4 regions of the Citrobacter portucalensis genome follow, and region 1 is predicted to be linked to each of the others. Evidence: predicted binding sites of a transcription regulator. Region 1 holds the regulator's gene; each other region holds the start of a gene.

Region 1 (7,774 bases):
CATATTAAGCAAGCATAAAATGAATTATTTTTAAGCCGTGAGCTAATCCACTGATAAGCAATGAGAAAAAACGAACCTTGCCCCCCGGTGTCGGGCTGGTACACTTGTCAGCGTTACAAATCATCGTGAGTACCTTATGACCACCGAAGCCGACTACCTGAATCAGTACGACGCCAGCCGCTTCCCTTCACCTCTGGTGACGGTAGATAGCGTGTTATTTACCCTGCATCAGCAGGCGCTGTGCGTATTACTGGTCGAGCGGGCAAACCAGCCGCAAAAAGGGCGTTGGGGATTACCCGGCGGCTTTATTGATATCGAAAACGATGATTCAACCCGCGCCACCGCGCTGCGCAAACTCACCGAAAAAACAGGCGTTTCGCCTTCGTGGCTGGAACAACTGGATACCTTTTCCGGCCCTGATCGTGACCCGCGCGGCTGGAGCCTGACGGTCACCTGGTTTGCACTAATCGCCTGGGTAGACTGCGCGCCCCATATCGCCAGCGTCAGCAATGCCCGTTGGGTGCCGGTTGATGAACTGAAAAACTATTCACTCGCGTTTGATCACGAGAAAATCATTACCGCGGCGCTACACCGCTTACGGCAAAAAACGATGTACTCGCTCCTGCCCGTATACTGCTTGCCGGAAACATTTACCCATGGGCAACTGCTCGAAGCCACTGAGGTGATCCTCGGCCAGTCGATCCAGCGTAAAAGTCTGATTCGTCGCTTTGAAGCGTCAGGAATGTTTGAAGATACCGGAGAAAGCGTGGCGACAGGGACGCGTAAAGCCCGCCTGTGGCGACGTAAACCCAACGTCGATTTTCATCTTTTCTCGCGTAACCTGCTGACTGACTAGCGACAAAATCACATATTGGCTAACCCGCACGCGCTGTGCGCGGTATAGTTATTCTTTCCGATTATTAATTGCTCCGGTGTTATGGTTGAAATCACGTCCACAGAAATGACCCCACCTACCGACGATTCGCGAGAATTCCGCCCGATGCGCGGTATCAGTAACCGCCATCTGCAGACGATGCTGCCGCGTTTAATTCGCCGCAAGGTGAAGTTCGACGCCCATTGGCAGCGTCTGGAATTACCCGACGGTGATTTCGTCGATCTGGCGTGGAGTGAAGATCCGCAACAGGCGAAACACAAACCGCGCCTGGTGGTTTTTCACGGTCTGGAAGGCAGTCTGAACAGCCCCTACGCACATGGCCTGATTGAAGCAGCACAAAAGCGCGGCTGGCTGGGCGTGGTTATGCATTTTCGCGGTTGCAGCGGCGAACCCAATCGTCTGAACCGCATTTATCACTCCGGTGAAACAGAAGATGGCACCTGGTTTTTACACTGGCTGGAGCGTGAGTTCGGTCGCGTACCGACCGCGGCGGTAGGTTATTCACTCGGTGGAAACATGCTGGCTTGCCTGCTGGCAAAAGAAGGCAACGATATTCCGATAGATGCGGCGGTTATCGTTTCTGCACCTTTCGTGCTCGAAGCCTGTAGCTACCATATGGACAAGGGCTTCTCCCGGGTCTACCAGCGCTACCTGCTCAATCTGTTGAAAGCCAATGCCTCACGGAAGCTTGAAGCTTATCCAGGTTCGTTGCCGGTGAGTCTGGCCCAGTTGAAATCTTTACGCCGCATTCGCGATTTTGACGATCTAATCACCGCCAAAATCCACGGTTTCGCCGATGCTATAGACTATTACCGCCAGTGCAGCGCCATGCCGTTGCTCAATCGGATAGCCAAACCAACGCTGATTATCCATGCGAAAGACGATCCGTTTATGGATCATCATGTGATCCCGAAACCGGAAAATCTGCCCTCACAGGTGGAGTACCAGCTTACTGAACACGGCGGCCACGTCGGATTTATAGGTGGCACGGTGCGCCGTCCTGTGATGTGGCTGGAATCAAGAATCCCGGACTGGCTGACAACGTATCTGGAGGCATCATCATGATTATCCCCTGGCAAGATATCTCCCCGGACGCGCTGGACAATTTGATTGAAAGCTTTGTCTTGCGCGAAGGCACCGATTATGGTGAACATGAACGCTCGCTCGAACAAAAAGTCGCCGACGTCAAACGCCAACTACAATCAGGTGAAGCCGTGCTGGTGTGGTCTGAACTGCATGAAACGGTCAACATTATGCCGAGGAAGCAGATTCACGAGTAATCCGTAGCCGCCGGCCGACTTTACTATAATTACAACCATTTCATGGAGTTGTTATGTCTGCCAAACATCCGGTGATTGCGGTAACAGGATCCAGCGGCGCGGGGACCACCACCACCAGCCTCGCGTTTCGTAAAATTTTCGCGCAGTTAAATCTGCGCGCCGCCGAGGTGGAAGGTGACAGTTTTCATCGCTATACCCGTCCGGAAATGGACATGGCGATTCGCAAAGCGCGCGATGCCGGGCGGCATATCAGCTATTTTGGCCCCGAAGCTAATGACTTCGGCTTGCTGGAACAAACCTTCATCGAATACGGTCAGACGGGCAAAGGCCAGTCGCGAAAATATCTGCACACTTACGATGAGGCCGTACCGTGGAACCAGGTTCCGGGGACATTCACGCCCTGGCAGCCGCTGCCTGAACCGACGGATGTACTGTTCTACGAAGGGCTGCACGGCGGTGTTGTCACCCCGCAGCAAAACGTGGCCCGGCATGTCGATCTGCTGGTTGGCGTGGTACCTATCGTAAACCTGGAATGGATCCAGAAGCTGACCCGCGATACCAGCGAGCGTGGACATTCGCGTGAAGCGGTGATGGACTCGGTGGTGCGTTCAATGGACGATTACATCAATTACATCACGCCGCAGTTTTCCCGGACGCATATTAACTTCCAGCGCGTACCGACCGTCGATACCTCCAACCCCTTTGCCGCTAAGAGCATTCCATCACTGGATGAAAGCTTTGTCGTGATTCATTTTCGTAACCTGGAAGGGATCGACTTCCCGTGGTTACTGGCCATGTTGCAGGGATCATTCATTTCCCATATCAATACGTTAGTCGTACCTGGCGGCAAGATGGGTCTGGCGATGGAATTGATTATGCTGCCGCTGGTACAGCGACTGATGGAAGGTAAGAAGATAGAGTGATGTGGTCTTTTGCCGGATGGCGGCTGATGCCTTATCCGGCCTACGTGTTTATATCCTGTAGGCCTGATAAGTGAAACGCCATCAGGCATGACATCACGCAGCAGCAACCACTTCATAGGAATGGGTAATATTCACTGCCTTTTCCAGCATCAACGCCACGGAGCAGTATTTTTCCGCTGAAAGATCGACGGCGCGGGAGACTGACGCATCTTTCAGATCGTTACCCGTTACGATGAAATGCAGGTTGATGTGGGTAAACAGGCGCGGCGCTTCATCACGACGCTCTGAAGTCAGTTTCACTTCGCAGTTGGTCACATCCTGACGACCCTTTTGCAGGATCGATACCACATCAATTGCGCTACAACCGCCGGCAGCCATTAATACCATTTCCATCGGGCTCGGCGCTTTATCACCGGAGTTACCGTCCATCAAAATTTGGTGGCCAGAGGCGGACTCACCGAGGAAGGTTAACCCCTCAACCCACTTTACACGCGCTTGCATATTTCGTAACTCCAATGTTTCAATTTTCCTGACAGATTACGCGCACATAACAATTCTCGCAACGGAAGGCGACCTGCGTCATGCTGAAGCGAGACACCAGGAGACACACGGCGAAAGCTATGCTAAAACAGACGGGATGCTACAGTAATACATTGACGTACTGCATGTATGCAGAGGACATCACATTACAGGCTGCAGTATATTTTTGACAGCCCCTTTCCCAGGTAGCGGGAAGCATATTTTTGCAAACCCAGAGGCAGCGTCGTTTTCTGGCTCTGGAGACAGCTTATAACAGAGGATAACCGCGCATGGTGCTTGGCAAACCGCAAACAGACCCGACTCTCGAATGGTTCTTGTCTCATTGCCATATTCATAAGTACCCATCGAAGAGCACGCTGATTCACCAGGGTGAAAAAGCGGAAACGTTGTATTACATCGTTAAAGGCTCCGTGGCAGTGCTGATCAAAGATGAAGAAGGGAAAGAAATGATCCTTTCTTATCTGAATCAGGGCGATTTTATTGGTGAATTAGGCCTCTTCGAAGAAGGTCAGGAACGTAGCGCCTGGGTACGTGCCAAAACCGCATGTGAAGTCGCTGAAATTTCCTACAAAAAATTTCGCCAATTAATCCAGGTCAACCCGGATATTCTGATGCGCCTGTCTTCTCAGATGGCTCGTCGTCTGCAGGTCACGTCTGAAAAAGTGGGCAACCTTGCCTTCCTCGACGTAACCGGTCGTATCGCGCAGACTCTGCTGAATCTGGCGAAACAGCCTGATGCGATGACCCACCCGGACGGCATGCAGATTAAAATCACCCGTCAGGAAATCGGCCAGATCGTTGGCTGCTCCCGTGAGACCGTCGGTCGTATTCTGAAGATGCTGGAAGATCAGAACCTGATCTCCGCACACGGTAAGACCATCGTCGTCTACGGCACGCGTTAACCCCATCGAAGTGGCGCGTTACCCAGTAATGCGCCACTTTTGTTTACTCCGATGTGGCGAAGACTGATATACCACCCAGAGATCAACTACGCACTACGACAAACGCTGGTGCTATGTTTACCTGTGGCTGTTGGTCTGATCATCGGTCAGCTTCATTTGGGGCTTCTCTTTTCCCTCGTCCCTGCCTGCTGCAACATTGCCGGTCTTGATACCCCGCACAAGCGCTTTTTCAAACGCTTAGTCATTGGTGCATCGCTGTTTGCCGGGTGCAGCTTGATCATGCAGCTACTGCTTGCGCAAACTATACCGCTACCATTGATCCTCACCGGCCTGACGCTCATTCTTGGCGTAACCGCCGAGCTAAGCCCCTTGCATGCGCGATTACTGCCAGCCTCGCTTATCGCGGCGATTTTCACGCTCAGCCTGGCCGGGAATATGCCCGTCTGGGAGCCGCTGCTGATCTACGCGCTGGGCACGTTATGGTATGGCCTGTTCAACTGGTTCTGGTTCTGGATGTGGCGCGAGCAACCGCTCCGCGAATCGCTCAGCTTGCTGTACCGTGAATTAGCCGATTACTGTGAAGCCAAGTACAGCATGCTGACCCAGCATGCCGACCCAGAAAAAGCGCTGCCTCCCCTGCTGGTTCGCCAACAAAAGGCGGTGGATCTGATTACCCAGTGCTATCAGCAAATGCATATGCTGTCGGCACATCACAACAACGAATACAAACGCCTGCTGCGTGCCTTTCAGGAGGCGCTGGATTTACAGGAGCATATTTCCGTTAGCCTCCACCAGCCAGAAGAAGTGCAAAAACTGGTTGAGCGTAGCCACGCGGAGCAGGTAATTCGCTGGAACGCGCGAACCGTCGCCGAACGCCTTCGGGTACTGGCCGATGATATTTTGTATCACCGCTTGCCGACCCGTTTCTCGATGGAAAAGCAGATTGGCACGCTGGAGAAAATCGCCAGGCAGCATCCGGACAATCCGGTGGGGCAATTTTGCTACTGGCACTTCAGCCGTATTGCCCGCGTGCTACGGACCCAGCGCCCGCTGTATGCCCGTGACTTAATGGCTGACAAGCAGCGTCGGTTGCCACTGATCCCTGCCCTGAAAAACTACCTGTCGTTGAAATCCCCAGCGCTGCGCAATGCCGGACGCATCAGCGTTATGTTGAGTATCGCCAGCCTGATGGGCAGCGCTTTACACCTGCCAAAGCCTTACTGGATTTTGATGACAGTCCTGTTTGTTACGCAAAATGGCTACGGGGCGACCCGGGTGCGCATCTTACACCGTTCCGTAGGTACGCTCGTTGGACTGGTTATTGCCGGCGTCACATTGCACTTTCATATTCCCGAAGGTTTCACGCTGGCGGCCATGCTGCTGATCACCCTGGTGAGCTATCTGATCATCCGTAAAAACTACGGCTGGGCTACCGTCGGTTTTACGGTAACGGCGGTATACACCCTGCAACTACTGACGCTGAATGGGGAAGAGTTTATCGTGCCGCGGTTTGTCGATACGGTCATTGGCTGCTTAATCGCCTTTGGCGGCACGCTCTGGCTGTGGCCACAGTGGCAGAGCGGTCTGCTGCGTAAGAACGCCCACGATGCGTTAGAAGCCGACCAGGAGGCAATTCGTCTGATCCTCAGCAACGATCCACAGGCCACGCCGCTGGCGTATCAACGCATGCGCGTCAACCAGACGCAAAACACGCTGTTCAACTCGCTGAACCAGGCAATGCAGGAGCCGGGATTTAACTCGCACTACCTTGCAGACATGAAACTGTGGGTCACGCACAGCCAGTTCATCGTTGAACACATCAACGCGATGACCACGCTGGCAAGGGAACATACGATGCTGACGCCGGATTTGGCGCAGCGGTATCTGGAGTCCTGCGAAATTGCGCTCCAGCGCTGTCAGCAGCGGCTGGAATATGATGGGCCGGGAAGCTCGGGAGATGTGAATATTCTCGAAGCGCCAGAGATGCTGTCCCATGGTCCGTTAAGCACCCTTGAGCAGCATCTGCAGCGGGTTCTTGGGCATCTGAACACCATGCATACCATTTCGTCGGTAGCATGGCGTCAGCGACCGCACCACGGGATCTGGCTGAGCCGCCGACTACGGGACATGAAAGGTTAAGAGATTTGCCGGATGCGCTACGCTTATCCGGCCTACGAATCACAGCTTACCCTGTACGCCATCCGGCAATCAGCCCACCACCTTCGCTACCGCCTGCGCGAAACGTTGCATTCCTTCATCGATATCCGCCTGCTCCACTACCAGCGACGGCGCGAAACGCATCACGTCCGGCCCGGCGTTCAGCACCATCACCCCTTCGTGCGCGGCGGCATAGAGGAAATCGCGCGCCCGGCCTTTAAACTGCGGTTTCAGCTCGGCGCCAATCAGCAGCCCCATGCCGCGAATATCGCTGAAAATATCGAACTGTTGATCAATCTTGTGCAAATGCTGGACAAACGCCTGACGCCGGGCCTGAATGCCTCCCAGCACGTCCGGCGTGTTGATGATATCAAACGCTGCTCCCGCTACCGCGCAGGCCAGCGGGTTACCGCCGTAGGTGGAGCCGTGCGAACCCACGTGGAACGCGGAGGCAATCTCCTGAGTGGTCAACACCGCGCTTACAGGGAAGCCGCCACCGAGCGCCTTCGCGCTGGTGAGGATATCCGGCGTCACGCCGTAGTGCATATAGGCAAACAAATCGCCGGTACGCCCCATTCCACTCTGCACTTCATCAAATACCAACAGCGCCTGGTGCTGGTCACAAAGTTCACGCAAACCTTGCAGGAATTCCGGCGTAGCCGCAGTGACGCCACCCTCTCCCTGAATAGGCTCAACGACCACCGCGCAGGTGTGATCGTCCATCACCGCTTTGACCGCATGCAGATCGTTAAACGGGACATGGATGATATCCGCCGGTTTTGGCCCAAAGCCGTCGGAGTATTTCGGCTGCCCACCAACGGACACGGTAAACAGCGAACGGCCGTGAAACGCATTATGGAAGGCAATGATTTTGGTTTTGAACGGACTATGACGCACGCAGGCATAATGGCGCGCCAGCTTAAAGGCGGTTTCGTTGGCTTCGGTACCGGAGTTCATGAACAACACACGCTCGGCGAAGGTCGCATCAATGATTTTACGGCCTAAGCGCAACGCCGGTTCGTTGGTGAAAACGTTGCTGGTATGCCACAGAGTTTCGCCCTGGGTTTTTAACGCCTC
Region 2 (7,774 bases), 530 kb from region 1:
AGCGGTTTGTCTTTATGTCGGTTGGGCATCCAGAACAACGAGTAACGCCACAACCGAAGCGGCAGCGTGATTCGCATTTTGGGGATGAGTTCATCAAGACCGTAGCTTAAAAAAGTGCGAATGATGAAATAAAGGCGCCGTACTTCACCTGGCGTCATTTGGCCTCCAGTTTTTCCAGCCGTTTGGCCAGAGATTCAACCGCGCGCTCAACGGCTGCTGTTTCTTCAGCAAACCATGCAACCTCTAGTGGACCAGGAGCCATGCGCCACTCTTCAGTGATCGCTTCGGCGACATAGCGCTGCTGGCGCTGAAAGTTATGGCACAGGAACTTCGCTCCACCACGCAAGACTTTGCTGACCCCTTCCGCGACGATATCGCCGGTATAGGGTGCTAACAGTTCTGCAGGATCCAACTCCGCCAGATCGGCCAGCGCAACAAAGTTCTGTACTACCTGGATATCGCCCTGGACTTCCAGCTCACCGCTGCGGATAAGCGTGGTGAGTTGCTGTCGATCACGCAATTTCGGTAACACACTGGCATATGTGATTACGGTGCAATCGGCTTCGCCTTCCCATGCCCCCAGCACATCGACCTGGCGCTCGCTAAATACCAGGACTAACGGTGTTGAAAATCCTTTGAGATCAACACGCAGCACCTTACCCTGTAAACGCGTTCGGGCTGACTTCAGCGCAGGAGAACTGTACAGAAAGGTGTTGAGCAGATTTTCAACGCCTGCGGTTACTAAGGGTTTTAAAGGCATCCCCACTCTCCTGTCAGAACTTGTAACCACGATGCAGCGCAACGACACCTGCTGTCAGGTTGTAGTAATCAACGCTTTCGAACCCGGCATCTTGCATCATTGCTTTTAAGGTGTCCTGATCGGGATGCATACGGATGGACTCCGCCAAATAACGGTAGCTGTCCGCATCGCTTGCTACCATTGAACCTATGCGAGGCAGAACATGGAAAGAGTATGCGTCGTAGGCTTTGCTCAACGGTTCGATGATGGGTTTGGAGAATTCCAGCACCAGTAGACGTCCGCCTGGCTTCAATACGCGGTACATGGAGCGTAATGCTTTGTCTTTATCCGTTACGTTGCGCAGACCGAAAGAGATGGTGATGCAGTCAAACGTGTTGTCAGGGAAAGGTAATGCTTCCGCATTCGCCTGAACGTACTCAACGTTACCTACCACGCCAATATTACGCAGCTTTTCGCGACCCATTTTGAGCATTGAGTCATTGATATCCGCCAGCACAACTTTGCCGGTTTCACCAACCATGCGAGAGAATTTCGCCGTCAGATCGCCGGTACCGCCTGCTAAATCGAGAACGGTTTGCCCGCGACGCACGCCACTGCAATCAATGGTGAAGCGCTTCCACAAACGATGAATGCCAAATGACATTAAGTCATTCATAACGTCATATTTAGACGCCACAGAATGAAAAACGTGGGCCACCATGTCAGCTTTCTGCTCTTTAGCGACGGTCTGAAAGCCAAAGTGCGTCGTTTCTTGTGAATTATCCACCATCTCAGTGCCTGCTCATCCAAAAAATGTTCGAGAAGTGTAACAGATTGGGCCAATTTGCCCTACCCTTCTGCCGGGTTCAACTACCCCAAATGGACTAGTTTGATTGCTGATTTGCCGCTTCATCCTCGGGGTAAGACGCATCTTGTTGCGTCTCAGGGACCGAGCGCAAGCGGTATTCTTCATCCTGTGTAGTCGCTTGTTCAGCCAGCTCAGGATTTATCTCGCGCTTAATTTCCACGCCTAAACTACGAAACGCTTCTGCCTGCGACAGGACATTTCCACGACCGGAAGAGAGTTTTTTCATCGCCTGTCGGTAGTTGTCCTGGGCTTTGTCCAGGCTTTGACCTATTGCCGACATATCATCCACAAACAACCGCATCTTGTCATAAAGTTTGCTGGCCCGATCGGCAATTTGTTGCGCATTACGACTCTGATGCTCGTAGCGCCACAGGTTGGCGATCGTGCGCAATGCCACCAACAGCGTGGTAGGGCTCACCAGCATAATGTTATTTCTAAGCGCTTCGGTAATCAGTTCGGGCTGTCTGTCGAGCGCCAGCAAAAAAGCGGGCTCAACGGGGATAAACATCAACACATAGTCAAGCGTACGCAGCCCAGGAAGCTGCTGATAATCTTTGCGCCCCAGTAGTCGAATATGGTTGCGCACCGAGGCGATGTGCTCCTGCAATGCACTTTCGCGGGTGTATTCATCTTCTGCGTTAAAATAGCGCTCATAGGCGACCAGCGTCATTTTCGCATCGATCACCACATCTTTACCCTGCGGTAGCCGAACGATGACATCAGGCTGCATTCGCGAACGGGCGTCGTTTTCGATGCTGACCTGGGTTTCATATTCATAACCCTCACGCAGACCAGAGGCTTCGAGTACCCGCGTGAGTACGACCTCTCCCCAATTACCCTGCGTTTTGTTATCGCCTTTTAATGCCCGCGTCAGGTTTACCGCTTCCTGCGCCATCTGCGCATTCAGTTGCTGGAGATTACGAATTTCGTGTGCCAGGGTATGGCGTTCTTGCGCCTCTTTACCAAAGCTATCCTGAACCTGGCGACGAAAACCGTCCAGTTGTTCACGAAGCGGCGCAAGCAGGCTGTTCAGACTTTGGCGATTTTGCTCATCAACACGGCGGTTGCTGTGCTCAAAAATACGATTCGCCAGATTTTCAAACTGTTCGCTCAGACGCTGTTCGCTGTTGATCATCTGGCGGATTTTATCTTCCGCATGCTGTTGCGTTGCTTCCAGCCGGGTAGTGACTTCACGGAGATCGGCTTCCAGAGAGGTGTTGATACTGTGCAGACTGCGTAATTCGTTATTGAGTAGTTCGCACTCATCACGCCAGTGAGCTTCCTGCGAGAGCTGCTGGCGAGCGGCGCTTAGCGCAATATCCAGTTCACGTCGCTCTTCGATGAGGTCGGCACGGATTTGATCGGCGCGTGCTTTTGTCGCCAGCCACCCTACCAGTAGCCCTGCGGCTAACGCCAACATGGCACTCATCATAATTGAAATATCCACAACGCCCCCTTACAGCAACGACTTACCCGCTCAAAATAGAATTGTGCTGTATAAACGTCCAGTTTAAAAGGAATTTCCTGCGAGGCACTACGCAAAATAAAAAGGCCGAACGCGTCGGCCTTTTTGAATAGAAGGGAGAATTACAGTAAACGACGCGCGGCTTCTACCACGATTTTCACCGCGTGGCTTTCCGTTTGTTTCATCGTTTCCGCATTAGGGATCTCTTGCTGAGTACGGTTCACGATAACACCTGCGACCATACCGGCACGCAGACCCTGGCTTGCGCACATGGTCAGCAGCGTAGCAGATTCCATTTCGTAGTTCATGACGCCCATAGACTGCCACTCTTCCATTGAGCCTTTGAAACGGCTCACGACGCGACCAGAGAAGGTGTCATAACGCTCCTGGCCTGGGTAGAAGGTGTCAGAAGACGCAGTAACACCCACGTGAGTGGTGGCGCCGATAGATTTCGCCGCTTCCACCAGCGCGGTGGTGCACTCGAAGTCCGCAACGGCCGGGAATTCCATTGGTGCGAAGTGTAGGCTTGCACCGTCCAGACGAACAGACGCAGTGGTAACCAGTACATCACCCACGTTGATATGCGGCTGGATAGCGCCAGTCGTACCGATACGCAGGAAGGTACGAATGCCCAGCTGTGCCAGTTCTTCTACGGCAATAGAGGTGGACGGGCCGCCGATACCGGTAGAGCAAACGATCACGGCTTTACCATCCAGCTCAGCACGCCAGGTGGTGAACTCGCGATGAGATGCCAGCTTAACCGGCTTATCCATCAGCGCGGCGATCTTTTCCACACGCTCCGGGTCGCCAGGGACGATAGCAAGCGTAGCCCCTTGTAAATCGTTCTTAGTGAGGCCGAGATGAAAAACATCAGACTTAGACATAAAAACTCCTCTGTGAATCGGTTTTGTCAGAAGAAGCAAAAACATACTTTACCGAAGGCATAAACATATTTTCGTGACAGTCATCACTATGATGTAAATCAATTGCATTCGATTACCATTAAATAGTGATCTTTATCACATAAATGATGCGATATAAGTAAGCCCTGCACAAAAGATAGACCGTTTAAGGCAATGTGGTTCGTTGCATGTGTCTATAGTTAACAATGCGCTTTTTTGCTGAATATTTAAGGGTACGGAGAATACCATGACAACACGACAATCTGGCTTTGCACCTGCTGTATCTCCACCGACGTCTACCACGGTTCACACCCCGGATAATGCAATTATCGCCGGTGTAACGTCTATACCTTCACAAGGCGATGATATGCCAGCGTATCACGCACGACCAAAACAGACTGATGGCCTGCTGCCCGTAGTCATTGTCGTGCAGGAGATTTTTGGTATTCATGAGCACATTCGTGACGTTTGCCGTCGTCTGGCTCTGGAAGGGTATCTGGCTATCGCACCAGAACTCTATTTTCGCGAAGGCGATCCCAATGACTTTGCCGATATCCCTACGCTGCTTAGTGGCCTTGTCGCCAAAGTGCCTGACTCTCAGGTACTGGCCGATCTGGACCACGTCGCTAGCTGGGCCTCCCGCAACGGAGGAGATGCGCACCAGTTGATGATCACCGGATTTTGCTGGGGTGGACGCATCACCTGGCTGTATGCCGCACATAATCCGCAGTTAAAAGCGGCCGTGGCGTGGTATGGCAAACTGGTGGGTGACAAAACCCTCAACTCGCCAAAACATCCCGTTGATATCGCAACCGATCTTAACGCCCCCGTTTTGGGGCTTTATGGCGGCCAGGACACCAGCATTCCGCAAGATACCGTTGAAACAATGCGCCAGGCGCTACGCGCCGCCAATGCTAAAGCGGAAATCGTGGTCTATCCCGATGCCGGACATGCGTTCAACGCCGATTATCGCCCGAGCTATCACGAAGAGTCCGCGAAAGACGGTTGGCAGAGAATGCTGGAGTGGTTCGTGCAATACGGTGGGAAGAAATAAACGTTAATTGCCCGGTGGCAGCGACGTCTTACCGGGCCTACAACTATTGCGATTTCCTGTAACCCGGGTAAGCACCAGCGCTTCCCGGGCACCGAATTACGCCTGACGCAGATTCTGCGCCGCTTTGACCATGTTCGCCAGCGCGGCACGGGTTTCCGGCCAGCCGCGGGTTTTCAGGCCGCAGTCCGGGTTCACCCACAGACGTTCTGCTGGAATGCGCTGCTCAGCTTTCTTCAACAGGGCTTCAATCCACTCCACGCTCGGAACGTTCGGCGAGTGAATATCATATACGCCCGGCCCGATTTCATTCGGATAGTCGAACTCTTCAAACGATTCCAGCAACTCCATATCAGAGCGCGAGGTTTCAATGGTGATCACGTCCGCATCCAGCGCCGCAATGGAGTCCATGATGTCGTTGAACTCGCAATAACACATGTGGGTGTGGATCTGGGTTTCATCCTTCGCTACCGCCGCGTTAATGCGGAAGGCCTCCACTCCCCACTCCAGATACGCCGCCCAGTCGCTGCGACGCAGTGGTAAACCTTCGCGCAGTGCCGGTTCATCAATCTGGATGATGCCGATACCCGCCGCTTCCAGATCCGCCACTTCATCACGCAGCGCCAGCGCGATCTGCTTCGCGATGGTTTCACGCGTCACGTCTTCACGCGGGAATGACCAGCAGAGAATGGTCACCGGACCGGTCAGCATGCCTTTTACCGGTTTGTCGGTCAGCGACTGGGCATATTTCGCCCACTCCACGGTGATCGCTTCCGGGCGGCTGACGTCGCCAATCACCACCGGCGGCTTCACGCAGCGAGAGCCGTAGCTCTGCACCCAACCGTTCTGGGTAAAGACGAAGCCGTCCAGGTGTTCGCCAAAGTATTCGACCATGTCATTACGCTCGGCTTCACCGTGTACCAGCACGTCGAGACCAAGACGTTCCTGTTCAACAATCGCCTGTTTAATATGTTCCGCAATTCCAGTGCGATAGTTACCAGCATCCAGGTTGCCCTTTTTGAAGTCCAGGCGCAGGCCGCGAATTTCTGTGGTTTGCGGGAATGAACCGATAGTCGTAGTCGGCCATGCCGGCAGATTAAAGCGGGCACGTTGCGCCTCGGCACGAACCGGGTAAGCGTTAGCGCGCTGGCTGTCCTGGGCGGTGATTGCCGCCAGACGTTTTTCCACTGTGGCGTTGTGTACGCGGGTAGAGTGACGACGAGCCTGAATCGGTGCGCTCCACTCGACAATTGCTGCCGTATCACCGCTATTCAACGCATCGCGCAGCAGCGCCAGCTCGCCGCACTTTTGCAACGCGAAGGCAAACCAGCTCTTCACTTCTGCATCAAGGCGGGTTTCCACACTGAGATCGATTGGGCTATGCAGCAGGGAGCAGGAAGAAGCCACCCACAGGTTACGTTTCCCGACGATATCTTTGATTTGTGCGTATTTTTCGCTGAGATCGGCACGCCAGACGTTGCGGCCGTTCACCAGCCCCGCTGACAGCAGCCAGTCGGCTGGCAGACGCGTGTGCAGCTCGGCTGCATCATCTTTGCCGTGCACGAAGTCAACGTGCAGCCCCTGTACCGGCAGGGCGGTAATGGTATCCAGGTTTGGCGTTACGCCTTCGAAGTAAGTGGTCAGTAGCAGCTTCACCTGACCCGTCAGCGCGTCATAAGCTGGTTTGAAGGCGTCCAGCCACGCTTGCGGCAATTCCAGCACCAGAGCGGGTTCGTCAATCTGCACCCACTCAATACCGCGTTTCGCCAGCTCGGCCAGCACCTGCTGGTAAACCGGCAGAATGTCGTTCAACAGGCTCAGGCGGTCAAACTGTTCGCCTTTCACTTTACCCAACCACAGGTAGGTTACCGGCCCCAGCAGCACAGGCTTCACCTTGTGACCGAGCGCCAGCGCTTCGTCCACTTCATCCAGCAGTTGGGTCCAGGTCAGTTTAAACTGCTGACCTTTAGTGAACTCTGGCACCATGTAGTGATAGTTGGTGTTAAACCATTTGGTCATTTCTGCCGCCGCCGCGGGTTCACCCGTTGGTGCGCGGCCACGGCCAATGCGAAATAAGGTATCGATATCGACCGAGCCGTCTTTATTTTGATGGCGAGCCGGAACGTTGCCGAGCAGTAGGCTGGTAGTCAGCACGTGATCGTACCAGGCAAAATCACCCACCGGCAGCAGGTCAACGCCCGCCTGCTTCTGCTGATCCCAGTGGCGGGCACGCAGCTCGCGGCCAACGGTCAGCAAATCTTCACGGGAAAAATTTCCCGCCCAGTAGCTTTCTTGCGCTTTCTTCAACTCGCGACGCAGGCCAACGCGAGGGAAACCGAGGGTGTGATTCAATATTGTCATTTTTCTTCCTCTAATTATATGTAAATCCTATGGATTTTGAATTTAGGGAAGGCGGCAAGTTTACTCATCCCCAGGAGCTTACTGAAGTAAGTGACTGGGGTGGGGAAACGAAGCCAACGCACCATAAATTTAAAAGACGAAGGATTTTAGCCGTCCAGATGTTTACACATCCATAATTGGCGGTTACTGTATATTCCTCAAGCGCAATTTGTTCATGCCGAAGTGAAGGACTTTCATGATCGAGATTAAACACCTGAAAACGCTCCAGGCGTTGCGGAATAGTGGTTCTCTGGCAGCCGCAGCGGCGACGTTGCATCAGACCCAATCCGCCCTTTCTCACCAGTTCAGCGATCTGGAGCAGCGCCTTGGCTTTCGACTTTTTATCCGT
Region 3 (7,774 bases), 820 kb from region 1:
TGGCGAGAGCGCCGTGATTTGTTAAACCGAATGCCTTTAGCACACAACAGTTGGATTTATTAAGGATTTACGTATTTTGCGTGTAATTTGGTGCTCATAAAGAAGCCACTATGAACACAAAACAGAGCTCGACGTGTGAAATTCTGGGTGTTCACATAAATCAGAGTGCACCCTTTTAGGGGCTAGCTTTCCGTGTCAGACTTATATGTGACTGGTAGTTAAACTAAATGTAGTATTAACTTTCACATGTGAAAGTTCTAGGGTCACAGCTTAAAACCGTGATTTGAACCATCCGGTAGATCGACATGAAGGCGAAGTTTTCCTCCTGCTGATGCAACAAGCTGCTTCAGTCTCTGTAGGCTATCGATTGTGCAGTTATCAATGTGGCAGCCTGCATCAGCCCCGATACGTTCTAGTAACTCGATTAAATGGATATGGATTAGCTGCCTCGAAGCGATTTCTTTTGCGGAATCAACGAGCTCTTGAGGTTGTTCTGCAATGATATCTTCTAATTTTCTGCTCATTTTTTCGGCCTTTGGGTTGAGCTGAAAAACTTTCACATGTGAAAGTTTTTCCTAGAACAGTATGTGTGGGTATTTTAACCATCAAAGAGAAGTAAAACCAATTTTTCCTTGGCTGAATAAAGCTTGTTACCCCACTTACCATCGAATCAGCATACTTTTACTCTATTCCCTAACATGGAATCTTTTTCACCCCAAAAGGGCAATTACAGAGTTTTACTCGTCTGGGCGTCTGTTGTACTCTTTACTTATCGTCAGCGCTTGCTGGCTATAATGGTAGCTGGCCCAAAACAGCAATATATTAACCTAAGGAGACAATCCCTCTAGGGTACTCTTACATAATCATTGGAGAGAGGCATGACCAACCGGGTACTCCAAGCCCCGTTTGGTTTTTTGTTGAACGGGTGCTGTCGCTGAAAGTGTCAAGTTATTATCTTTACGTTTAGCGGGTAGCAATCCCATAGCACTAGCCCAGAATGTTGACAATATTGAGCTTAACTTAACAAGATTGGGTTGTTGTTACAGTAAAAGTCAATATTTTCAGTGGCTTGAGATGTTTTTGCGTTGTGTTATGTGAACTACCGTTCTAATCCCACTGCGCTACGCTGAAAATAATGGCTACCTCAAGACTGGGGTAGCCATATGCAATTTTGTTATCAGTTCAACACCATCGGCCAATCTGGCGGTGTGTGGCTCATCACGTCAACCATTACGGTTTCAATGTTCTTCCAGATAGCGGACATATCCACCAGGGTTATGCCGAGCAATCCAGTCGCAAACCAGCAGGCAAAAACCAGCCCCAAACCGCTGCTAATGACGGCCAGGCCAATATAATCTGATTTACGAAAACGGATATTGAGCGTACTGGCTAAAAACATCAGCACCGCGCTGAGTAGTTGCCACCGCAGAAGAACCACGCCAGTTGTTATTGTCGCCATGAAAAACGTCCTCAGAAAGTCTGGATGCCCAGGACAGCGCGGGGGTGTTCACCGAGGGTGTGATACTCTGGCTATCGACGGGCAATAACATGAATGAAACATTGTTTCTGTTACATGATTTTTGTGAACTATATCACATCTGGTCGTTTGTTCACCAGTATTGGCCGTTATTTTTGCAGGCTTATAACCACTCTAAATGTGTGGTTTTGTTTAATGAAGAGTTGATAATAAATAACCATCTTTTAAACATACATTTAATCTACTTGTTATATTTATCCTAAATTAAACGTTAAAAAAATTTAATGAATTTCTTAAATGCAGCCAGGATAATGCTCATAAAAAATTACTCCGTGGGGATAATAACGTTATGAAATAAGCATAACTTTAAGTTTGCCTTACGGAAAAATAATATCATCATCAACTATTATCAGACTTTTACATAGAGAAGTCTGTTGCTAATACTGATAGATTCATGCAACTTAATCAGTCGGTGTTTATAGCATCCTGCCTTGATGGGTTCTGGCATATACGAAACAGGGAAATAGGGCTGACATGAATCACAGTGCGCGACGCAAGATGCTGAAGTTCCTGGGAACATTCATGGTGGTATTGTTCCCCGTGGTGCTGGCGATATGGTTTGCGCACATCCGGGCGATGACCGAAACCCATAGCCAACTCCGCTCTTTTGCTCAACTGGTGTTAAATAAAACAGAATTGGTGATCCTACAAGCTGATTTGGCGCGTGATATGGCCCAGTTGTATCAGGGTAAGATGTGTACCCCGGCACATCAGAAAAGTATGCTAAATATTATTCGCGGTCGTTTATATATCAGTGAGCTAATTTATGCGCAGGGCGATCATTTTTTGTGCTCTACGTCTATGACGCCGCCTGTTACTTATATTATGCCGACACCTGACTATAAACGTACGCCGGATATCGCCATCTATTACTACCGCGATACCCCTTTTTTCGCTGGCTACAGAATGACGTACATGCAACGCGGGAACTACGTCGCAGTCATCAATCCATTGTCCTACAGCGAAGTCATGTCAGATGATCCGGATCTCTCCTGGGGCGTGTATGACACAGTAACAGATACGTTTTTCTCTGCCAGCGAAGCGGCAAATATTGCGCAGTTCGCGCCGCTCATACGCGGTGAAGCCTCGACCTTTCAACAAGACGATCGCTTCTACACCATCGTGCATTCTGAAAAACGTCCAATTGCGATTATTGTGTCGACCTCAGACAACCGAGTAAGTCAGATTTTCTATCACGAGGCGGTATTAACCATCCCCTTCGGGATTATCTGCAGCATCCTGATATTGCTAATGTGGTGGCGCACGCGCCAGGAATACTTATCCCCTCGGCGTTTGCTAAAACGCGCGATCAAAAAACGTCAGCTTTGCCTGCATTACCAGCCGATTATTGATATTAAGAATGGGCAATGTGTTGGTGCTGAAGCTCTGCTGCGCTGGCCGGGCTGTAAAGGTGAGGTGATGAGCCCGACGGAGTTTATTCCGCTGGCTGAAAAAGAGGGAATGATTGAGCGGATCACGGATTATGTCGTTGAAGAGGTGTTCAACGATTTGGGGTATTTTCTTTCGGCGCATCCTCAGCTTTCTATATCGATTAACCTTTCCGCTTCTGACTTTCATTCATCCCGATTGATTGCTCTGATTAACGACAAAAATCGTGAGTACTCCGTGGCGGCCCAGCAAATTAAAGTCGAAGTGACCGAGCGTGGGTTCATAGATGTACATAAAATGACCCCCGTAATCCAGGCGTTCCGCAAAGCGGGTTATGAAGTGGCATTTGATGATTTTGGCACGGGATATTCCAATCTGCATAATTTGTCAGCGCTGAATGTCGATATCCTGAAGATCGACAAATCGTTTATTAGCACGTTGTCCACTAACAGCACCAGTCACTTGATTGCCGAACATATTATTGAGATGGCACAAAGCTTACACCTGAAGACGATTGCGGAAGGGGTGGAAACGAAGGAGCAAATCGAATGGCTGCTTGAACGCGGCGTACAGTATTGTCAGGGCTGGTATTTTGCGAAGGCGCTGCCGCCGCAGGAGTTCATGCACTGGATACAACGGTCGCCCGCCATACTGACGCAGAGCGGGCAATAATCTTACAGACGATGGCGGTAGTCGCTGGGAGTACGATCAAATTCGCGGCGAAACACACGCGAGAAGGTTTGTTGCGACACATAACCAAGATCCATCGCGATATCAAAAATAGGTCGCTCAGTTGTCCGCAGTTCAACGGCGGCCAGCAAAAGCCGACGCTGGCGGATGTAGTCACCCAAGGTCTGGCGCGTCACCGTGCGGAACATTCTTTGTAAATACCACTTCGAGTAACCTGATTTTTTCGCCACCGCCTCAATGTTCAGCGGTTGATCGATATGTTCATCAATCCATTCAATAAGGGTCTGAATAATCTGCTGATGGGACATAGGGCTGCCTCTTTCTCAGTATTCGATTCGTCGTTTTGTCTGTGGGCGAGTATAATTCCTCAAGTTAACTTGAGGTAAAGCGATTTATGGAAAAGAAATTACCCCGGATAAAAGCGCTGCTCACACCAGGTGAAGTCGCCAAACGTAGCGGCGTGGCGGTATCGACCCTGCATTTCTATGAAAGCAAAGGGTTAATCAGTAGCATGCGCAACAGCGGCAATCAGCGCCGATACAAACGTGATGTGTTGCGTTACGTCGCGATAATCAAGATTGCTCAACGCATCGGGATCCCGCTGGCCACGATCGGTGACGCGTTAGGGGTATTACCTGAGGGGCATTCGCTTAGTGCCAAAGAGTGGAAGCAGCTCTCTTCGCAATGGCGTGAAGAACTGGACCGACGCATCCATACTTTGGTGGCGCTACGTGATGAGCTGGATGGGTGTATTGGTTGCGGATGCTTGTCACGTAGCGATTGCCCGTTGCGTAACCCTGGCGATCAGCTTGGCGAGCAGGGGACCGGAGCGCGCCTGCTGGAAGATGATTAATTGGTTTAAAATATGTGACGGGTATGAAGGATATAAAACTAAAGCGCCACAGAGGGCGCTTTAGTTTGGTTCCGGTCTTTGTCTTTCACTCTATCCCGCTGGTTCACGGGAGGGTTTCCCCCGACATCAACACCCCTCAGTCGAGCACATTAGGGGAGGTTCCGGCCTGTGTTGATAATGTAAGTGTAAGCCACCTCCCTCCATTTGCCAGTGAAATGGTGATTTTTTAGCCAAAAAATTTTACGCATCTGCACCTGTTTTCTTGCGCGAGTTGCGCGAAATAAACACGTCGATATTGTAATAACTCCGCGAAATTTGTTGCCAAATTGCGCATTGACGATAACGTTTGCGCATCGACTGGTTATTTCTTGCGCGTTATAAGAAGAAATGAGTAAAAAGCGGCAAAGTTCAGTTGAAAACCAGCGTATGATCGCTGGATAATCGTTTGCTTTTTTTTACCACCCGTTTTTTATGCGCGGAGCTAAACGTTTGCTTTTTTGCGACACCCCTATTGACGCAAACCTGGCACATGGAGAAAACGTTTAGCAGGCAGTGGATTGTCCAGCACGCATAATGACGAAAAAATAAACTCTCAGGGGATGTTTTCTATGTCTACGCCTTCAGCGCGTACCGGCGGTTCACTCGACGCCTGGTTTAAAATTTCGCTCCGCGGCAGTACCGTTCGTCAGGAAGTCGTTGCCGGATTAACGACCTTCCTGGCCATGGTCTACTCCGTTATCGTGGTTCCGGGGATGCTGGGTAAAGCCGGGTTCCCACCTGCTGCTGTATTTGTGGCGACCTGTCTGGTCGCGGGCGTCGGTTCTATTGTGATGGGCCTGTGGGCAAACCTGCCGCTGGCAATTGGTTGCGCCATTTCTCTGACCGCATTTACCGCATTCAGCCTGGTGCTGGGCCAACATATTAGCGTGCCCGTTGCGCTGGGTGCGGTGTTCCTGATGGGTGTCCTGTTTACCATCATTTCCGCGACCGGTATCCGTAGCTGGATCCTGCGCAATCTGCCGCAGGGCGTTGCGCATGGTACGGGGATTGGTATCGGCCTGTTCCTGCTGCTGATTGCGGCAAACGGTGTCGGTCTGGTAATTAAGAACCCGCTGGACGGCCTGCCGGTTGCGCTGGGTGACTTCGATACCTTCCCGGTCATTATGTCGTTAATTGGTCTGGCGGTGATTATTGGCCTCGAAAAACTGAAAGTACCGGGTGGCATTCTGCTGACCATTATCGGTATTTCTGTGGTTGGTCTGATTTTCGACCCGGCCGTGCATTTCTCCGGCATTTTTGCCATGCCGTCTCTGAGTGATGAAAACGGCAATTCGCTGATCGGCAGCCTGGATATCATGGGGGCACTGAACCCGATTGTCCTGCCGAGCGTGTTGGCGCTGGTCATGACCGCTGTCTTCGATGCAACCGGAACCATCCGCGCGGTAGCCGGACAGGCGAATCTGCTGGATAAAGACGGACAGATTATCGACGGTGGCAAGGCGCTGACCACTGACTCCCTGAGCAGTGTGTTCTCTGGTCTGGTGGGTGCAGCTCCGGCGGCGGTTTACATTGAATCCGCAGCGGGTACGGCGGCAGGCGGTAAAACTGGCCTGACAGCGATCACCGTTGGCGTGTTGTTCCTGCTGATTCTGTTCCTCTCTCCGCTCTCTTATCTTGTACCTGTGTACGCAACGGCACCTGCGCTGATGTATGTGGGTCTGTTGATGCTGAGCAATGTTGCGAAAATCGATTTCGCTGACTTTGTCGACGCAATGGCAGGACTGGTTACGGCCGTATTTATCGTGCTGACCTGTAACATCGTTACCGGCATCATGATTGGCTTTGCTACCCTGGTAATTGGCCGCATCGTTTCTGGTGAATGGCGCAAACTGAACATCGGCACCGTGGTGATCGCCATCGCGCTGGTGGCCTTCTACGCCGGCGGTTGGGCTATCTGATTCTGATTTCCTGATGATCCTAAAAACGGGTGGCTTTGGCCGCCCGTTTTCATTTTCAGAACACACTCGTTGTCTTTTGCGTTACTCTCAATTAGATAGAATTGAGGCACGACGCCTCTCATTAGCAATCATAAGAAACATCGCAAACAGGGAACGCATGGAAATCTTTTTCACCATACTCATCATGACCCTTGTGGTCTCGCTGTCGGGGGTATTTACTCGCGTATTGCCCTTCCAACTTCCTTTACCTCTTATGCAGATCGCCATCGGCGCCTTGCTGGCGTGGCCGACGTTTGGTTTGCATGTGGAATTCGATCCTGAGCTGTTCCTGGTTCTGTTCATCCCGCCGCTGCTCTTTGCCGATGGCTGGAAGACGCCAACGCGTGAGTTTCTTGAGCACGGGCGAGAGATTTTCGGCCTGGCGCTGGCGCTGGTGCTGGTCACGGTGGTCGGCATTGGCTTTATGATTTACTGGCTGGTGCCGGGGATCCCTCTCATCCCAGCCTTTGCTCTGGCTGCTGTGCTATCGCCAACCGATGCCGTCGCACTTTCCGGCATTGTGGGAGAGGGACGTATACCGAAGAAAATCATGGGTATCCTGCAGGGCGAAGCGTTGATGAACGACGCCTCCGGTCTGGTCTCTCTGAAGTTTGCCGTCGCCGTGGCGATGGGGACGATGGTGTTTACCGTTGGTGGCGCAACGCTTGAGTTCTTCAAAGTGGCGATTGGCGGCATCCTGGCTGGTTTTGTCGTCAGTTGGCTGTACGGCCGCTCCCTGCGCTTTCTCAGCCGCTGGGGCGGTGACGAGCCGGCAACGCAAATCGTCCTGCTGTTCCTGCTACCGTTTGCGTCTTACCTAATTGCGGAACATATCGGCGTTTCCGGTATCCTCGCGGCGGTCGCTGCCGGGATGACGATCACCCGTTCCGGGGTGATGCGCCGCGCGCCGCTGGCGATGCGTTTACGTGCTAACAGTACCTGGGCGATGCTGGAGTTTGTATTTAACGGCATGGTCTTCTTGCTGTTAGGGCTACAGTTACCGGGAATTCTGGAGTCTTCTTTGGCGGCGGCTGAGGCCGATCCGAATGTTGAAATCTGGATGCTGTTTACCGATGTCGTGCTGATTTACGTGGCGCTAATGCTGGTGCGTTTTGGCTGGCTGTGGACCATGAAAAAGTTCAGTCTGCGCTTCCTGAAGAAAAAACCGATGGAGTTTGGATCCTGGACGACGCGTGAAATCATGATCGCCTCTTTTGCCGGTGTACGCGGGGCCATTACCCTCGCCGGTGTGCTCTCCATTCCACTGTTGTTACCGGACGGTAGCGGCTTCCCGGCGCGATATGAGCT
Region 4 (7,774 bases), 1.1 Mb from region 1:
CCGCTCAAGGTTGGTGCGATTGGTGACTGGATGGAGGCGCGCGATCTGCCTGATGCTGACGGCGAGAGCTTCCGCAGCTGGTTTAAGAAACATCAGGCGCAGGAGAAAAAGAATGGATAACCGTACCGCGTTTTTAAACACCATCGCCCAGGCGCTGGGTCGCCCGCTGCGCTTCGAACCGCAAGCGGATGCCGCACCGGTTAACAACTATGCCAACGAGCGCCTGACCGAGTTTAGCCCCGAGCAGCGCTGCTCTGCGTTTATCCAGTTTGCCAGCGAAGTGATGCTGGCCCGCTGCGAACTGACCAGCGAGGACCAGGCCGCAGACGCGGCGCTGCGCCTGTGCGAAGAATTGGGTCAGCAGCCGGTGGTGCTGAGCGGCGACAGCCGGCTGGTGGAGCTGGGCATCACCGAACGCTTGCAGCAGGAATGCAACGCCGTGGTCTGGGATCCGGCGCGTGGTAGCGAAAATATTACCCAGGCCGAGCAGGCGAAAGTCGGCGTGGTGTATGCCGAATATGGCCTGACCGAGTCCGGCGGCGTGGTGCTGTTTTCCGCACCGGAGCGCGGGCGCTCCCTGAGCCTGTTGCCGGAGTCCTCGATTTTCGTGCTGCGTAAAAGCTCCATTCTGCCGCGCGTGGCGCAGCTGGCAGAAAAACTGCATCAGAAAGCACAGGCCGGTGAGCGTATGCCATCGTGCATTAATATCATCAGTGGACCCAGCTCGACGGCGGATATTGAGCTTATCAAGGTGGTTGGGGTGCATGGTCCGGTGAAGGCGGTATATCTGATTATTGAGGATTGTTGAGGCAGGATGGAAAACCGCTCTGGCGCTGTGGGCCAGAGCGGTATCAACGTTATGCAATCATGCTGATGATCAACACGATTATCAGGCCAACCACGGAGTTTACCAGCTCCAGCAGACCCCAGGTTTTCAGCGTATCCTTCACCGACAGATCAAAGTAGCCTTTGAACAGCCAGAACGAAGCATCGTTGATATGGGTCAGCGTGTTGGAGCCAGCCGCTGTTGCCAGCACCAGCAACGCCGGGTCGACGCCCACCAGTTGACCGGTTGCCGGGTCGAGGATTGCTGCGCTAATAATCCCCGCCGCCGTCATGGCTGAGACCACGCCCTGACCCGTTGCCAGACGAATCAGCACGGTTATCAACCACGCCATGATGTAGGGAGAAATATTGCCGTGTGACATCAGCATGCCGATGGTATCGCCGATGCCGGTATCGATAATGGTTTGCTTCAGTACGCCGCCCGCGCCGATGATCAGGATCACCATGGCGATGCTTTTCACCGCGTTTTCAAAGGCGTTCATTACCCACTGCATGTCATGACCGCGCGCGGTACCAAACAGCACGAAGGCGACAACCATGGCGATAAACATCGCAATCGGCGAGGAGCCTAAGAAGTTGACCACTTCCCACGCCTGCGTCCCTTTCACCAGCCAGATGTTGGCGATGGTGGTGGATATCATGATGATCGCCGGGATCAGCGGCACCAGAATAGACACGCCGAAGGACGGCAGGTTGTTCTGGTCAACCGGTACGTCGGCCTTCATGAATGACGGCGTTGGACGATCGAGGTTGCCGAGGAATTTCGGCAGGATAAGTCCGGCGCAGATCACGCTTGGAATGGTCACCAGGATACCGTAGATGTAAACCATGCCCATGTCAGCGCCGTAGGCGTTAACCAGCGCGACCGGACCCGGCTGCGGTGGGAACAGTGAGTGGGCGGTGGTGGCGGCGGCAACCGCAGGAATCGCCAGCTTGAGGAACGGGATCTTCGCTTCCGCGGCAATGACGATCACCAGCGGTGCCAGCATAATAAACGCCACTTCATAGAACATCGCCAGGCCGAAGATCAGACCAATAATGATCACCGACAGCTGCACGTAACGTAGACCGAGTCGCGCCAGCAGCGTATGGGCAATCTGATGCGCTGCCCCGGAATCAACCATCAGCTTACCGATGACGGCCCCGAATACCACGATAATCGCCAGCTCACCCAGCGTGCTGCCAAAACCGGATTTCATGGTATGCAGCAGTTCCATTAAATCCATTCCCGCCAGCATACCGACCGAGAGTGCCGCCAACAGCAGAGCGACCATCGAGTTTATCTTGAATCTTAAATTGAGCACCAGCATCAGGCCGATGCTGAATACAACCCACAGAATATTGAGAACGTGCATATAACGTCTACCTTACTTTGGTTGAACTATTATGATTTTGGTTGAGATGTTACAGATATTGGTCAACCTATGATGCGATGGATGTCACATTGCGTTACATGTTTACATTAATACTGGGTTGTATGGCCGTTAATTAGCGGTATGGTCAGCAGATATCGTGATTTGGTTAACCAATTTATCGCTTCAGGTTGACATGTAATACCAAAAGGAGGAATTTATGTGCCATATCGTCGAGTCCATAACGTAAACGAGGAATAAAACATGGAACAGACATGGCGCTGGTATGGTCCTAACGATCCGGTCACCTTAGCGGATGTGCGTCAGGCGGGTGCAACGGGCGTTGTCACTGCCTTGCACCATATCCCGAACGGGGAAGTGTGGACGGTTGATGAGATCCTGAAACGCAAAGCCATTATTGAGCAGGCGGGCCTGGTATGGTCGGTCGTCGAAAGCGTACCGATCCACGAAGACATTAAAACCCGTTCCGGCAACTATCAGCAGTGGATTGCCAACTACCAGCAAAGCCTGCGTAACCTGGCCGAGTGCGGCATTCGTACCGTATGCTACAACTTTATGCCGGTTCTCGACTGGACCCGTACCGACCTGGAATACGTCCTGCCGGACGGCTCCAAAGCGCTGCGTTTCGATCAAATTGAATTTGCCGCCTTTGAGCTGCATATCCTCAAACGACCGGGCGCGGAAGCGGACTACACCGCCGAAGAGATTGCGCAGGCGAATGAACGCTTCACCACCATGAGCGAAGAAGACAAAGCACGTCTGACCCGCAATATCATCGCCGGTTTACCGGGCGCGGAAGAGGGCTACACGCTCGACCAGTTCCGCCAGCATCTTGAACGCTATAAGGATATCGATAAAGCTGCGCTGCGTGAGAATTTTGCCGTCTTCCTGAAGGCGATTATTCCGGTAGCAGAAGAGGTCGGTGTGCGCATGGCGGTACACCCGGACGATCCGCCGCGCCCAATCCTTGGCCTGCCACGCATTGTTTCCACCGTGGAAGATATGCAGTGGATGGTCGATACGGTCAACAGCATGGCGAACGGTTTCACCATGTGTACCGGCTCCTACGGCGTTCGTGCGGATAACGACCTGGTCGACATGATCAAACAGTTTGGCCCGCGCATTTACTTCACCCATTTGCGCTCCACGCTGCGTGAAGATAACCCGAAAACCTTCCATGAAGCGGCGCATCTAAATGGCGACGTTGACATGTACGAAGTGGTGAAAGCGATCGTTGAGGAAGAACAGCGCCGTAAAGCCGAGGGCAAAGAGGATCTGATCCCTATGCGCCCGGACCACGGTCACCAGATGCTTGACGACCTGAAAAAGAAAACCAACCCAGGTTACTCCGCGATTGGTCGCCTGAAAGGCCTGGCGGAAGTGCGTGGCGTTGAGATGGCTATCCAGCGCGCTTTCTTTAGCCGCTAAAGCAGTGTTGCCGGTCGCCTGTCTGGCCGGCTTTTTTCTTTTCTCACCGTTGGTCTTTCCGACGGGATCTGGAGTTCACGATGACAACGACAATTGCCAATAGCAACCTGCCGGTTGCGCGCCCCGCATGGGACAGCTCTCGTCTGCAATCCCGCATTGTTCACCTGGGATGCGGCGCTTTTCACCGCGCGCATCAGGCGCTGTACACCCACCATCTGCTGGAAACCACCGACAGCGACTGGGGTATCTGTGAAGTTAACCTGATGCCGGGTAATGACTGCATACTGATTGAAAACCTGCGCAAGCAACAATTGCTGTATACCGTGGCGGAAAAAGGCGCGGACAACACCGTGCTGAAAGTGATCGGCTCAATGAAAGAAGCCCTGCACCCGGAGCTTGATGGTTGTGATGGTATTTTACAGGCCATGGCACGCCCGCAGACGGCAATTGTCTCGCTGACGGTCACGGAAAAAGGCTACTGCACCGATGCTGCCAGCGGCCAGTTAGATCTCAATAACCCACTGATTAAACACGATCTGGCAAATCCGGCCGCGCCGAAATCGGCGATTGGTTACATCGTACAGGCGCTGCATCTGCGTCGTGAGCAGGGGCTGGCGGCCTTTACCGTGATGTCCTGCGATAACGTGCGTGAAAATGGGCATGTGGCGAAAGTCGCGGTGCTGGGCCTGGCGCAGGCGCGTGACCCGCAGCTGGCGCAGTGGATTGAAGCGAACGCCACTTTCCCGTGTACCATGGTAGACCGCATTGTTCCGGCGGCAACGCCGGAAACGTTGCAGGAGATTGCCGACCAGTTGGGCGTTTACGATCCGTGCGCTATCGCCTGCGAACCGTTCCGCCAGTGGGTGATTGAAGACAACTTTGTTAACGGTCGCCCTGACTGGGACAAAGTCGGCGCACAGTTTGTTGCCGACGTAGTACCGTTTGAAATGATGAAACTGCGCATGCTCAACGGCAGCCACTCTTTCCTTGCTTATCTGGGCTATCTCGGCGGCTATGAAACCATCGCTGACACCATGACCAATCCAGCATACCGCAAAGCGGCGTTTGCGCTGATGATGCAGGAGCAAGCGCCAACGCTGTCGATGCCGGAAGGTACCGATCTCAACGCCTACGCGACGCTGCTGATCGAGCGTTTCAGCAACCCGTCTCTGCGCCACCGTACCTGGCAGATTGCGATGGACGGCAGCCAGAAACTGCCACAGCGCCTGCTGGATCCGGTGCGTCTGCATCTGCAAAACGGTAGCGGCTGGCGTCATCTGGCACTGGGCATCGCGGGCTGGATGCGCTACACCCACGGTGTGGATGAACAGGGGCAGGTCATTGATGTTGTCGACCCAATGCAGGCCGAATTCCAGCGCATTAACCAACAGTTCCAGGGAGCCGAACGCGTGACGGCGCTGCTGGGGTTGAGCGGCATTTTTGGTCATGATCTGGCGGAAAACACCGACTTTGTTGCGACGGTTACCGCGGCGTATCAACAGTTGTGTGAACACGGCGCACGCGAGTGCGTTGCAGCGTTAAGCGCTGACGAATAACCTCCCAGGTATGACGGGTCAATCAAAATACTAATTTGGTTGACCCGTTTTCTGTTTTTGGCTTCCCGCAAATGCTATAGTTCAGGCGAAAAAACGTTATTGGTAGGCCGGATAAGGTGTGCGCAGTCATCCAGCCTCCGGATTCTGAATTGACGCATCTGACGGACATAACACGATGAAATCGAACACTTCTCAGCAAAGACCCTACCAGGAAGTGGGTGCAATGATCCGCGATCTGATTGTCCAGACGCCGTACCAGCCTGGTGAGCGCTTGCCGCCGGAGCGTGAAATCGCCGAGAGACTCAATGTCACTCGCACGGTGGTGCGCGAAGCGTTAATCATGCTGGAAATTAAAGGTCTGGTGGACGTGCGTCGTGGCGCTGGGATCTACGTGCTCGACAATGCGGATGCGCAGACCATCGACAGTTCGGATGTGAATCATTGCAATGATGCAGGCCCGTTTGAGCTGCTCCAGGCGCGACAGCTGCTGGAAAGCAACATCGCCGAATTTGCCGCGCTGCAGGCCACCCGCGAAGATATCGTCAAAATGCGCCAGGCGTTGCAACTGGAAGAGCGGGAGCTGGCCTCCAGCGAACCGAATGGTTCTGAAAGCGGTGATATGCAGTTCCATCTCGCTATCGCCGAGGCCACGCATAACAGCATGCTGGTGGAGCTGTTCCGCCAGTCATGGCAGTGGCGCGAGAACAACCCTATGTGGATCCAGCTTCATAGCCATCTCGATGATACCCACTATCGTAAAGAGTGGATGGGTGACCACAAACAGATCCTGGCGGCGTTAATCAAAAAGGATGCCCGTGCGGCCAAGCTGGCGATGTGGCAGCATCTGGAAAACGTCAAACAGCGCCTGCTGGAGTTTTCAAATGTTGATGACATCGACTTCGATGGCTATCTGTTTGACTCCTGGCCGCTGGATAAAGTTAACGCTTGATTTTACCACCTCTCCCAGGCGGGCTGTTCCGGCCCGCTCGGCATTGCATAGCAACCTTTCTTTTCACGTCTTAAACCTCATGTAAAAAATGGTTTCCATAGTCTTCAATGATCATTTTTTTCGCTGCCCCTGTGTGATGTAAATTGATTTTCATCAATTAAAAACAACTTATTTTTGCTTGCGAAAAAATGCGCTATTTACCTTATTTTTACCTTTTCGTGCGTATTTTTAGACAAAACTGGTCTGTATTAAGTGAGAATCAAAGTAATTTCCGCTGTGGTTAGGGCAGGGCCGCCTGGCATAACAGCGCATAAAAACACGTGGTTTGCGTAAAAGTAGACATTAATAACGACATGTAACCTATTGGCTGCAATGATGTTTTGACTGTATATCATTATCCATGTGAATGATTCATGCTTTTTTAATCAAATGAATAAAAACGAATATATGTAAAGTTAAAATTACACATTATTCTATAAACAAGTTATCTTTCACTTGAAATATCGTTCCATTTTTCTGCTATTTATTAACAGTTTTATTACGATTGTGAATGTTTTTTACCGTTGACATGTTTTTACACTGACTGCATATTTCATCGCCATAAGCGTCTTATTGCGTTCAGGAGATGATGACGATGCCCTCTCGAGATTACCCTGATATCCGAAAAGCCAGGGGAACCCGATCAAAAGATATGGTTCTATTAAGTGCCCGTGTCGATACTTCTCTATGGGAATATGTTCGGATGCTGGCATTTGAAACCCGTAAAAGTAAACAAGATATTATCGCTGAGGCGTTAATGTTACATCGCTCTATTAATCAGAGTGAGAATCAAGAGTAAACATATCTGCTCTTAGCCTGGATTTAACTGAAATCCGAGTAGTGAATTATTTATTGCCACTTCATTATTGCCTTTATTGGTGTGTTATTGATTTCTCCCCTTGATATTCAGGGGGCTTTTTTATGAGGACTTCCTGCCTTCATAACAAAGTTGATAGCAAAATTCACAATTAAAAGTGAGTAAAAATATGAAAAAGTCAGCAGTGGTATTAGCAGTGATGGCATTAGGCGTCACTTCCGTTCATGCAGCGGAAATTTATAATAAAGATGGCAACAAACTTGATTTGTACGGCAAAGTGAAAGCGGTCCACTCCTGGACTGACGGCACCGATGCTGACGGTACCTACGCACGTCTGGGTTTTCGCGGTGAGACTCAAATCAACGATCAACTGACTGGCTATGGTCAGTTTGAAAGTCAGTTTGATGCCGCTAAAGCAGAAGGTTCTCAGAATGGTGTTAATACACGTCTGGCGTTTGCTGGTCTGGATTATGGCCATGACGTTAGCTTTGACTACGGTCGTAACTACGGTATCGCTTACGACGTGGGAGCTTACACTGACACTCTTTCAGAGTTCGGCGGTGACTCCTATGAAAATACTGACCGCTTCCTTACTACACGCACTTCTGGCGTTGCAACACTCCGCACCAAAAATCTGTTTGGTGCCGTTGATGGCTTGAGCCTGGGCGCGCAATATCAGGGTCAGGATGATTCCGATAAGGATCCGACGAAACAGCACGGCAATGGCTACGGCTTCTCCCTAGGCTACGACAATATCGCTGATTCC

Evidence for each region. The regulator CRP, encoded in region 1, controls carbon source genes, mostly activating them, when cyclic AMP is high. The targets are predictions, from matches to a motif close to ATGTGANNNNNNTCACAT.
Region 2: the regulator CRP is predicted to act here: its motif matches at 4,080-4,097, upstream of udp (uridine phosphorylase).
Region 3: the regulator CRP is predicted to act here: its motif matches at 1,581-1,598, upstream of LY264_RS22745 (YjcB family protein).
Region 4: the regulator CRP is predicted to act here: its motif matches at 2,274-2,291, upstream of uxuA (mannonate dehydratase).

What each region holds. Positions count from the first base shown of each region.
Region 1 covers NZ_CP092466.1:400,303-408,076, reverse strand. The annotation lists gene LY264_RS01885 (NUDIX domain-containing protein) at 137-856, shown strand; partial or broken gene LY264_RS01880 (hydrolase) at 892-1,960, shown strand; gene LY264_RS01875 (YheU family protein) at 1,957-2,175, shown strand; gene LY264_RS01870 (phosphoribulokinase) at 2,229-3,098, shown strand; gene LY264_RS01865 (OsmC family protein) at 3,192-3,599, opposite strand; gene crp (cAMP-activated global transcriptional regulator CRP) at 3,908-4,540, shown strand; gene LY264_RS01855 (YccS/YhfK family putative transporter) at 4,592-6,679, shown strand; gene argD (bifunctional acetylornithine/succinyldiaminopimelate transaminase) at 6,749-7,774, opposite strand, start outside.
Region 2 covers NZ_CP092466.1:4,992,898-5,000,671, forward strand. The annotation lists gene ubiB (ubiquinone biosynthesis regulatory protein kinase UbiB) at 1-158, opposite strand, end outside; gene ubiJ (ubiquinone biosynthesis protein UbiJ) at 155-760, opposite strand; gene ubiE (bifunctional demethylmenaquinone methyltransferase/2-methoxy-6-polyprenyl-1,4-benzoquinol methylase UbiE) at 774-1,529, opposite strand; gene rmuC (DNA recombination protein RmuC) at 1,624-3,054, opposite strand; gene udp (uridine phosphorylase) at 3,195-3,956, opposite strand; gene LY264_RS24090 (dienelactone hydrolase family protein) at 4,222-5,028, shown strand; gene metE (5-methyltetrahydropteroyltriglutamate--homocysteine S-methyltransferase) at 5,125-7,386, opposite strand; gene metR (HTH-type transcriptional regulator MetR) at 7,622-7,774, shown strand, end outside.
Region 3 covers NZ_CP092466.1:4,700,878-4,708,651, reverse strand. The annotation lists gene LY264_RS22755 (M48 family metallopeptidase) at 1-63, shown strand, start outside; gene LY264_RS22750 (hypothetical protein) at 264-524, opposite strand; gene LY264_RS22745 (YjcB family protein) at 1,178-1,459, opposite strand; gene LY264_RS22740 (EAL domain-containing protein) at 2,012-3,598, shown strand; gene soxS (superoxide response transcriptional regulator SoxS) at 3,601-3,924, opposite strand; gene soxR (redox-sensitive transcriptional activator SoxR) at 4,011-4,469, shown strand; gene ghxP (guanine/hypoxanthine transporter GhxP) at 5,078-6,427, shown strand; gene LY264_RS22720 (Na+/H+ antiporter) at 6,585-7,774, shown strand, end outside.
Region 4 covers NZ_CP092466.1:4,390,477-4,398,250, reverse strand. The annotation lists gene LY264_RS21315 (LutB/LldF family L-lactate oxidation iron-sulfur protein) at 1-120, shown strand, start outside; gene LY264_RS21310 (LutC/YkgG family protein) at 113-808, shown strand; gene gntP (gluconate permease GntP) at 858-2,201, opposite strand; gene uxuA (mannonate dehydratase) at 2,463-3,647, shown strand; gene LY264_RS21295 (fructuronate reductase) at 3,728-5,203, shown strand; gene uxuR (Uxu operon transcriptional regulator) at 5,379-6,152, shown strand; gene LY264_RS21285 (porin) at 7,178-7,774, shown strand, end outside.